Caldimonas brevitalea: one gene and its partner. The protein of the gene in region 2 interacts with the protein of the main gene of each other region in a pairwise test. Links are inferred from orthologs where the notes say so. Each region holds a gene or a part of one and is shown on either strand. Other genes may lie near its edges.

The links. The genes of interacting proteins can lie anywhere in the genome.
Region 1: the proteins of rpe (region 2) and eno interact in binary tests that used the Escherichia coli proteins (3 or more experiments, as listed by UniProt). The link is inferred for Caldimonas brevitalea from one-to-one orthologs.

What each region holds. Positions count from the first base shown.
Region 1 is NZ_CP011371.1:3,867,432-3,871,592, forward strand. Bases 1-2,875 are described here. They hold eno (phosphopyruvate hydratase), read left to right. Parts: upstream 1-733; coding sequence 734-2,017; downstream 2,018-2,875. Other genes in these bases: kdsA (3-deoxy-8-phosphooctulonate synthase), read left to right, coding at 1-358; AAW51_RS16375 (DUF1330 domain-containing protein), read left to right, coding at 370-657; ftsB (cell division protein FtsB), read left to right, coding at 2,042-2,323; pnuC (nicotinamide riboside transporter PnuC), read left to right, coding at 2,409-2,875. Also shown: more of pnuC, read left to right, coding at 2,876-3,050; AAW51_RS16395 (AAA family ATPase), read left to right, coding at 3,074-3,769; AAW51_RS16400 (AAA family ATPase), read left to right, coding at 3,998-4,161. UniProt on the Escherichia coli protein: Catalyzes the reversible conversion of 2-phosphoglycerate (2-PG) into phosphoenolpyruvate (PEP). It is essential for the degradation of carbohydrates via glycolysis.
Region 2 is NZ_CP011371.1:5,789,360-5,794,769, reverse strand. What follows is about bases 1,249-4,086. They hold rpe (ribulose-phosphate 3-epimerase), read left to right. Parts: upstream 1,249-2,246; coding sequence 2,247-2,927; downstream 2,928-4,086. Other genes in these bases: AAW51_RS28535 (GGDEF domain-containing protein), read left to right, coding at 4,041-4,086; AAW51_RS24675 (expansin EXLX1 family cellulose-binding protein), read right to left, coding at 2,975-3,748; apaG (Co2+/Mg2+ efflux protein ApaG), read right to left, coding at 1,484-1,861; AAW51_RS24690 (site-specific recombinase), read right to left, coding at 1,249-1,469. In the rest of the region: more of AAW51_RS24690, read right to left, coding at 1-1,248; more of AAW51_RS28535, read left to right, coding at 4,087-5,410. UniProt on the Escherichia coli protein: Catalyzes the reversible epimerization of D-ribulose 5-phosphate to D-xylulose 5-phosphate.

The sequences.
Region 1 (4,161 bases), 1.9 Mb from region 2 along the record:
TGAACGCGGCGCCAGCTTCGGCTACAACAACCTCGTCAGCGACATGCGCTCGCTGGCCATCATGCGCGACACCGGTGCCCCGGTGGTGTTCGACGCCACGCACTCGGTGCAGCTGCCGGGTGGCCAGGGCACCAGTTCGGGCGGGCAGCGCGAGTTCGTGCCGGTGCTGTCGCGTGCGGCGGTGGCGGTCGGTGTGGCGGGTCTGTTCATGGAGACCCACCCCGACCCGGCACAAGCCCTGAGCGACGGCCCCAACGCGGTGCCGCTCAAGCGTATGCGCGAGCTGCTGGCCACGCTGGTCGAGGTCGACCGTGTGATCAAGCGCAGCGGCACCTTCCTCGAACAGAACTTCGGTTGACCCCCCCGCCGATGAGTGCCTACATCCTCGCGGACGTGACCGTCCACAATCCCGAGCAGTACGCTGAATACCGCAAGTGGTCGACCGAGGCCATGCAGGCCCACGGCGCTGAAGTGCTGGTGCGCGGCGGTAGCGTCGAAGTGCTCGAAGGCCCCTGGCAGCCCGGCCGCCTGGTGGTGCTCAAGTTCCCGTCCATGGAGAAGGCGCGCGCCTTCTACCACTCGCCCGAGTACGGCCGCGCCCGCGAAGCGCGCGAAGGCGCCGCGGTCATGCGCATGGTGCTTGTGGAAGGTTTGTAACCAGACTGGCGGCCGAATCTGGTCCAATGGGCGCCGCACCAACATCCATCATCGATTACAAGCAAGAGGAAACGTCATGAGTGCCATCGTAGACATCGTCGGCCGTGAAATTCTGGACAGCCGCGGCAACCCCACCGTCGAGTGCGACGTGCTGCTCGAGTCCGGCGTGATGGGCCGTGCAGCCGTGCCGTCGGGCGCGTCGACCGGCTCGCGTGAAGCCATCGAACTGCGCGACGGTGACAAAAGCCGCTACCTCGGCAAGGGCGTGCTGAAGGCGGTCGAGCACATCAACACGGAAATTTCCGAAGCGGTGCTGGGCCTCGATGCATCCGAGCAGGCGTTCCTCGACCGCACCCTGATCGACCTCGACGGCAGCGACAACAAGTCGCGCCTTGGCGCCAACGCCACGCTGGCGGTCTCGATGGCGGTGGCGCGTGCCGCCGCCGAGGAGTCGGGCCTGCCGCTGTACCGCTATTTCGGCGGTTCGGGCTCGATGCAGATGCCGGTGCCGATGATGAACGTCATCAACGGTGGTGCCCACGCCAACAACAACCTCGACCTGCAGGAATTCATGATCCTGCCGATCGGCGCCCCCAGCTTCCGTGAAGCGATCCGCTACGGCGCCGAGGTCTTCCACGCGCTGAAGAAGATCATCCACGACAAGAACATGAGCACGGCGGTCGGCGACGAAGGCGGCTTCGCCCCCAGCGTCGCCAGCCACGAGGCGGCCATCCAGCTGATCCTGCAGGCCATCGAGCAGGCCGGCTACACCCCGGGCGAACAGATCGCGCTGGGCCTGGACTGCGCCGCCAGCGAGTTCTACAAGGACGGCAAGTACCACCTCGAAGGTGAAGGCCTGACACTGTCGGCCGAAGAATGGACCAACGTGCTGGCGACCTGGGCCGACAAGTACCCGATCATCAGCATCGAAGACGGCATGCACGAAGGCGATTGGGCCGGCTGGAAGCACCTGACCGAAACGCTGGGCAAGAAGGTGCAGCTGGTCGGCGACGACCTGTTCGTCACCAACACCAAGATCCTGCGTGAAGGCATCGAAAAGCGCATCGGCAATTCGATCCTGATCAAGATCAACCAGATCGGCACGCTGACCGAAACCTTTGCCGCGATCGAGATGGCCAAGCGCGCCGGCTACACCGCGGTGATCTCGCACCGCTCGGGCGAGACCGAAGACTCGACCATCGCCGACATCGCCGTGGGCACCAACGCCGGCCAGATCAAGACCGGCTCGATGAGCCGTTCCGACCGCATCGCCAAGTACAACCAGCTGCTGCGCATCGAGGAAGACCTGGGCGACATCGCCTACTACCCCGGCCGCTCGGCGTTCTACAACCTGCGCTGATAGATCGCCCCCCTGCCTGCCATCATGCGTCTGCCGCTCGTCACCCTGGTGCTGGCCGCGTTGCTGCTGGGCGTTCACGCCCAGCTGTGGTTCGGCAAGAACGGCGTGCACCGCGTGATGGAGCTGCAGCGCAAACTGGCCGAGCACCAGGACCGCAACATGACGGCGCGAGAGCGCAACGCTCAGCTCGCGGCCGAAGTGCGAGACCTGAAAGAAGGTCTCGAAATGGTCGAGGAAAAGGCCCGTTTCGAGTTGGGCATGGTGAAGCCCGACGAGATCTATGTGCAGCTGACGCCGGCGCCCTGAGCCGTCGGCCTTCGACGACACGGAGCCGCGAGGCTCCGTTTTTCATTGACGACCGCCTGTCCCGCTCCTTCCCCCGCCCCATCCGATGGACACCTTGCTCGCCGTTTTCGCCCCCTGGATGGCCCCGGCCTTCACCGCCTGGGGGGTGCCGGTCACCTGGCTGGAGCTGGTGGCCTTCGTGCTCGCCGTGGCGATGGTGGTGTGCAACATCCGCGTCGTGCCCTGGGGTTGGCCGCTGGCCATCGTCAGCTCCTTGCTTTATTTCCTGTTGTTCTGGCAGAGCAAGCTGTACGGCGACGCGTGTCTGCAGCTGTTCTTCGCGGTCGTGGCGGGTTGGGGCTGGTGGCAATGGCTGTATGGCAAGCGACCGGACGGCCAGCGGCTCACCGTGCACGCCCTGCCCCGCGCCGGCCGCTGGGCCACCGCGGCCGGCGTGCTGCTCGCCTGGCCCTTGCTCGGCACCTGGCTGGCGCGCACGACCGACAGCGACGTGCCCTATTGGGACGCCTTCCCCACCGTGGCCAGCGTCGCCGGCCAGTTTTTGCTGGGCCGCAAGCTGATCGAGAACTGGCCCACCTGGGTGGTGGTCAACACCGTCAGCGTCGGGCTGTTCGCCTACAAGGGGCTATGGCTCACGGTGCTGCTGTACGCGCTCTTCGTTGTGATGTCGGTGCTGGGCTGGCGGGCCTGGCAGCGACTGCGGCAGGCGCCGGCGGTGGCTGCATGAGCTAGCACCCCGGAGGGTTTCCGATGAGCAGCAGCAGCAACAGCCCTGGCCGTGTGATCGCCCTGGTCGGCGCGGAAAGCACCGGCAAGACCGAACTCGCCGCGGCCCTTGCGCGGCGTTTGCAATCGGCGGGCCTCGACGCCGTCGCAGTGCCGGAGTACCTGCGCCTCTTCTGCGAAGCCCAGGGGCGCACACCGCGACAGGACGAACAGCGTGGCATCGCCGACGAGCAGAGCCGCCTGATCCGCTACGCAGCCGGGCGACACGCGGTGGTGGTGGCCGACACCACGGCGTTGATGATCGCGGTCTACAGCGACTATGTGTTCGGCGACACCTCGCTCTACGCCGACGCCGAGCGGGCGCACGCCGAGGCGGCGCTGACCCTGCTGACCGGGCTCGACCTGCCCTGGGTCGCCGACGGCTTGCAGCGCGACGGCGCGCACGTGCGCGAAGGGGTCGACGAGCGGGTGCGCGCAGCCTTGCAGCGGGGCGGCTCGCCCTACAGCCTGGTGTACGGTCTGGGGCCCGCCCGGGTCGAGGCAGCGTGGGCGGCGGTGTGTCCGCTGCTGGGCTTGCCCGCCGGCGCAAAGGGCAGCGGTGAGAGCGGTGAGAGCGGTGAGGCAACCACGCACACGTCGCGCAAGCTGTACTGCACCGAGTGCCTGGACCCGCACTACGAGCGCCTGTTCAGCCGCTTGTTGGGCCGCGACCCGTCCTGAATCTCAATGGGACTGCCGTAGCCGGTTGAGCCTCTTGTGCTGTACCCTGTGCACCGCGTCCCAACAAGAACGCTATCTATAAGTACGCGCAGCACCGAGACCTCAGCGAGCCAAGAGATGCGAGCCATTGCTCGATGCTGCCTGCCAGGGTTCTCTCCGCTAGAAACGCGCCTTGGTCGAGTCTGGACGTAGCTGTCGCTGCTAAAGTGCTCGGATTCAGGAGTATTAATGGATTCAACTGTGTTCATTCGCCGCGTCCGAGCGAAGAATTTCAAAAGCATCGCTGCTTGTGACGTTCGACTCGGCCCGCTGACCTATTTGGTCGGCCCGAATGGATCGGGCAAAAGCAACTTTCTCGATGTCCTTCACTTTGTGAAAGACGCGTTAGAGGG
Region 2 (5,410 bases):
GCTTCGGCCTTGGCCGCGCCGACCAGCGGGCTGCCGAAGGCCGCCGCCCACGCCAGCTGCGTCAGCAGCACGCAGGGCAGCACCACCACGACGTTGCCAAGGATGCCGACCACCTGGGTGCGGATCAGATGGGCCACTTCGTCGACAAAACCCTCGATGGCATCGTCGGAGCTCAGGTCGGTCAGGCGCGCCGCCATCGCGGGCGCCGTCATGGCCGGCTGTTTGGTGGCGAGGGTGAAGTGCGCCAACTGGATGGCGACGAAGCTGGCGGCGTAGTTGAGGCCGGCGCTGAAGCCGGCCCAGAACGGCGACAACCCGAGACCCGACAGCAGAAACTTCACGAACACGGTCAGCGTGGTCACCGCCCCGCCGCCGCAGGCGCGCCAGAACATCTGGCGGTACTCGCGCGGCGTGCGGGTGATGTAGTGCGCGCCGGTCTCGGCGCTGCGCTCCACCACCTTGCGCGCCAGCAGCGAATAGTTGCGCGCCAGCAGCGCCCGCACGCTGCGCCGCGCGCACGCCGTTTCGGCAAACTGCACCATCAGCGAGCGCACCGACTGCGCCGGCCGGTCGCTCAGCAGGCAGTCGAGCAACTGGTGGATGCGGTCCAGGCGCGACTCGATCTGTTCGAGCCGGAACACGATGTCGACCGAGACGCCGAATTCCTCCAGATGGTCATGGACGGTGAGCACGTCGCGCCGGCCGGCGTCGAGCAGCGCCCGCGCGTAGCCGAGTGCCGGCGTCAGGGCGGCCGGCTCCGGCTTGCCGTTTTCCAGCAGGTCGCGCACCTCGTCGAAGGCGCGCGACAGCTGGCGAAACGGCGTCAGCGCCTGGGCCGACGGCGACAGCCGGGTGCGGATCTCGGACGAAAACGCCGCCGCGCGGACCTGGCTGGTGCAGAACATCAGCGCGTCGAGCAGCGACTGCTGCCAGCGCGCCGCAGCGCGGGGGTGCTGCGACGCCGCCACCGCATCGTGGAACAAGGCGGCGACGCGCTGCAGGGTTGGGTCGTCGAGGGCGGCCAGCCACTCCGCGTCGTCCTGATCGGAAAACACCAGCTGAAACAACTCGGCCAGGTCTCGGGTGTCGGCGCTGCCCGGCAACAGCTTGCGCTGCAGGCGTTCACCCAGCTCGCTGAAAAACGCGAGCCGCTGCGCAAAACCGAAATCGGCCAACAGCAGTGTCGCGTCGAGGTCTTCGAGCGTGCTCGCCAGCAGGTCGACCACCTGGGCGCGGTAGCCGGGCTGGCGGTCGAGCAGGTTCAGCAGATGGCGCAAGCGCAGCACCGGCAACGGCGTGGCGCTGCCGGCCTCCGGCGCCTCCACCCCTTCGCGCTTGAGCGGTGCGTGGCGCAGCCACTCGGCCAGCCGCACCCACCAGAGGTTGCGCCGTGCCGGTTCGGCACGCGCGTCCAGCGTCGCAAGCAGGGCGGTGAGGTCCCATACCGCGCGCGGCAGTATCGAGCGCATCCGCGGCCTGCCGGTCAGTGCAGACCGCTGCGCTGAACGGCCAGCGAAAAGGCGGGGATGGGGGCGTCGAAGCGCTCGCCGTCGTCGGCGACGCAGAAATAGCTGCCGCTCATGGTGCCGCGCGGCGTCGCCAGCCGGGTCCAGCTGGTGTATTCGAACCCCTCGCCCGGCTTCAGCAGCGGTTGATGACCGACCACGCCAAGGCCCTTGACTTCTTCGACCCGGCCGGTCGCGTCGGTGATGATCCAGTGCCGCGAGATCAGCTGAGCCGCCACCTGCCCGGTGTTCTGGATCGTCACGGTGTAGGCAAAGGCGAACACGCCTTGCTCGGGGTCCGACTGTTCGGGGAGGTACTGCGGTTCGACACTGCAAGTGAACTCGTATAGGGCCATGGTCGTGTCCGTCAGATGCCGCCGGGGGATGCTGCTGTTCTCATCGGCGGCGATGGTAACAAGGGCGGGCAAGGAAACGTGGGGCCGCCCCGAGTTTCCTTTCCCCCTCGGGGGGCGGACGCTGAAGGCGGCCTGGGGGTCCACAGGAAACGTGGGGCCGCCCCGAGTTTCCTTTCCCCCTCGGGGGGCGGACGCTGAAGGCGGCCTGGGGGTCCACAGGAAACGTGGGGCCGCCCCGAGTTTCCTTTCCCCCTCGGGGGGCGGACGCCGCAGGCGGCCTGGGGGCCGACAGGAAACGTGGGGCCGCCCCGAGTTTCCTTTCCCCCTCGGGGGGCGGACGCCGCAGGCCGACCTCCTTAGAATCACCGATCCCGAAGGAATGCCCATGCCCACCTACCGCATCGCCCCCAGCATCTTGTCGGCCGACTTCGCGCGGCTCGGCGACGAAGTGAAGAACGTCATCGCCGCCGGCGCCGACTGGATCCACTTCGACGTGATGGACAACCATTACGTGCCCAACCTGACCTTCGGGCCGATGATTTGCGAAGCGCTGCGCCCGCATGCGCTGCGCGAGGACGGCAACGCGGTGCCGATCGACGTGCACCTGATGGTGAAGCCGGTGGACGCGCTGGCCCAGGCCTTCGCCAAGGCCGGCGCCGATCTGGTCAGCTTCCATCCCGATGCCAGCATGCATGTGGACCGCACGCTGCAACTCATCAAGGCCGAAGGCTGCCGGGCCGGTCTGGTGTTCAACCCGGCCGAGCCGATCGACGTGCTCGAATGGGTGATCGACAAAATCGATCTGGTGCTGATCATGAGCGTCAACCCCGGCTTCGGCGGCCAGAGCTTCATCCCCAGCGCGCTGCGCAAGGTGGAAAAGGTGCGCAAGCTGATCGACGCGAGCGGACGCGACATCCGCCTCGAGGTGGACGGCGGCATCAAGGTCGACAACATCCGCCAGGTGGCCGATGCGGGGGCCGACACCTTCGTGGCCGGCAGCGCCATCTTCGGCAAACCCGATTACAAGGCGGTCATCGACGCGATGCGCCAGCAACTCGCCGCCTGACACCCTCGGCCGGTCGGCCGCGCAGGGCCGGCCCGTGTCTGCCCCGCTCAGGGGAACTGCGCCCGGCCGGCCACCACGAGGTTGCTCTGCGGCTCGGGCAAGGTGTCGACCAGCGTCGCGCCGCCCTGTGCCGTCACCCGCACCTGCAGCGGCCCGGCGGCGATCTCGGGCTGGTGCACGAAATAGTTGTACGGCTCGCGCTTCACGGCGATCCACTGCGAGCTGCCGCTCGGCTTGATTTCGAGCTTCTCGATCGGCAGGCGGTGGTTCAGCACCTGGATCGCCGTCCACCACCGGGTGCTGCCGTCCTTGTAGCGGTAGCGCACCGGGCCACTGACGTCGCCGGCGACCACCTGCCACGTCACGGGGACGCGACCCGCGGTCAGGTCGGCAATCTTCGCGAAGGCCTGCTCGCTCAGGTCGATGTCGCCCGGCGCGCACCCGGGACACCGGTCGGTGATGCGCACCGTGACGCTGCCTTTGGGGCCGCGCACCGAAACGAAAGCACCGCACGCCGCGCTGCCGGCGTAGTCGGTGTCGTTCAACGCCGCCACCATCAGGTCGTTCGGGCTCGCGTCGAAGCTGCAATTGCCGGTGCCGTCGGCGCCGTAGTAGGTCGCGTCGCCGTGCCGGGTCTCGCCGACGCCCGGGCCGCCTTGCGCGACCTGGCCGCCGGGCGCCGGCGCTGCCAGGCTTTCGTCGCCGCTGCCCCCGTCCCCGCCACCGCCGCCACAGCCCGCCAGGGCCAGCAACAGGCAAAGCTGGGCGCCGGCATGCCGGACGGATCGGGTGTCTCGGGGGTGATGGTGATGGTGGTGCATCGTGCTGGGTCGGAAGGGGGAAACGCAGCGGCCAGGTGAGACCCGGCCGCGGCTGCCAAGTTTCGCTCACCCGAGGCCGCGCCGGTGCGCGCGGTCGCGTAAGGAGGTGGAACGGTTTGTTTGCGCGGCGGATCGTGACCTGCGTCGCCTGGACGTCGGCGGCATACACCGAGGAAGGCGGGCCAGGCTCAAGTCCTGCCGATTCCGGCCGAAGACGACGCATGGCCCGGCCGGGACGAGGTTGCCTCGTGCCCGCCGCGCCCGTGACGCCCGTTCCAAGGATCGATTTGCCGTGACCGCTACGCCCACCGTCCCAGACGGCGGAACTTCCGTCGGCGCTGTGCTGCCCGACGGGCAGGATCTGCGCCGCAAGGGCATGCGGCGCTTTTTGATCACGCTGCGCTCGCACGCCGTCGTGATGGCGGTGGTGTGGGGCGGGACGCTGGCGGGTCTGGGCGACGTGCCACGGGCCATCGGCGTGACGTTGTTCACGCTCGTGACGCTGGTCGGGTTCTACCTGCTCTTGCGGCGCGGCACCGTGCTGACGCCGGCGGACCCGGTGCTGGCGTTCTCGCAGGCGATGTTCAGCATCGCGCTGGTGGCGCTGGTCTATGCCTTGTTCGAGGCGTCCCGCAACACCGCCTTGCTGTGGCTGACGGTGATCATCGCCTACGACATCCGGCGGCTGCCGGAGCGGCAGATCCGGCTCGCGGTGGGGTTCAGCCTGCTGTTGCCCGCGTTGGTGATCGGCCTGCGCGGCTGGCTGCGCCCCGAGACGGCAGGGTGGTTCGACAGCCTGCTCAACCTCGCCCTGCTGGCCGTCGCGATGGCGGTGCTGATCACCCTGTCCGCGCGCGCCCGCTCGGTGCGCCGCCGCGACCTGGAGCAGCGGCAGCAGATGGCCCGCACACTGGCCCAGCGGCGCGAACTGTCGATACGTGACGCGCTGACCGGCCTCTACAACCGCCGCCACATGCTGACCCGGCTGGACGAGGAGCAGCGGCGCCAGCAGCGAGACGGTGTGCCGCTGTGCGTCGCGCTACTCGACATCGACCATTTCAAGCAAGTGAACGATCACTGCGGTCACCCGATCGGCGACGCCGTGCTGCAGCGTTTTGCACAGCTGGCGCAGGCGGCCTTTCCCGGCGACGTCGACGCGCTGGCGCGCTGGGGCGGCGAGGAGTTTTTGCTGCTGATGCCCGCCACTCCGTTGCGCGACGCCGAAGCCGCGGTGCAGCGGCTGCGCGACGCGGTGCACGGATACGACTGGGGGCAACACCATGCCGGCCTGGCGGTGACCTTCTCGGCCGGTGTGTGTTTGCACCTTCCCGAGTGCAACATGGCCGAGACGCTCGAGCAGGCGGACCGCGCGCTGTACCAGGCCAAGGCGCTGGGGCGCGACCGGGTGGTGGTGCACGGCAAGATGGATCACGACGGCCCGCAGGACCCGTCCCGCTGGGCTGCGGCACGGCAGCGCAGCGAGGCTCAGGTGCGGGTTCCCGACCTCCCGCCGCAGCCACTCCAGCCGCCGGTAGCCGACGCCCCCCCACCCGCGCCCGAGCGGCGCCCGGCCTTCCCGCGCCTGGCCGACCTGGTGCTCGGCACCGACCGCCGCGTGCGGGCGGTGATGCCGATGTGTTTGCTGTCGTCGGCCATGTACGT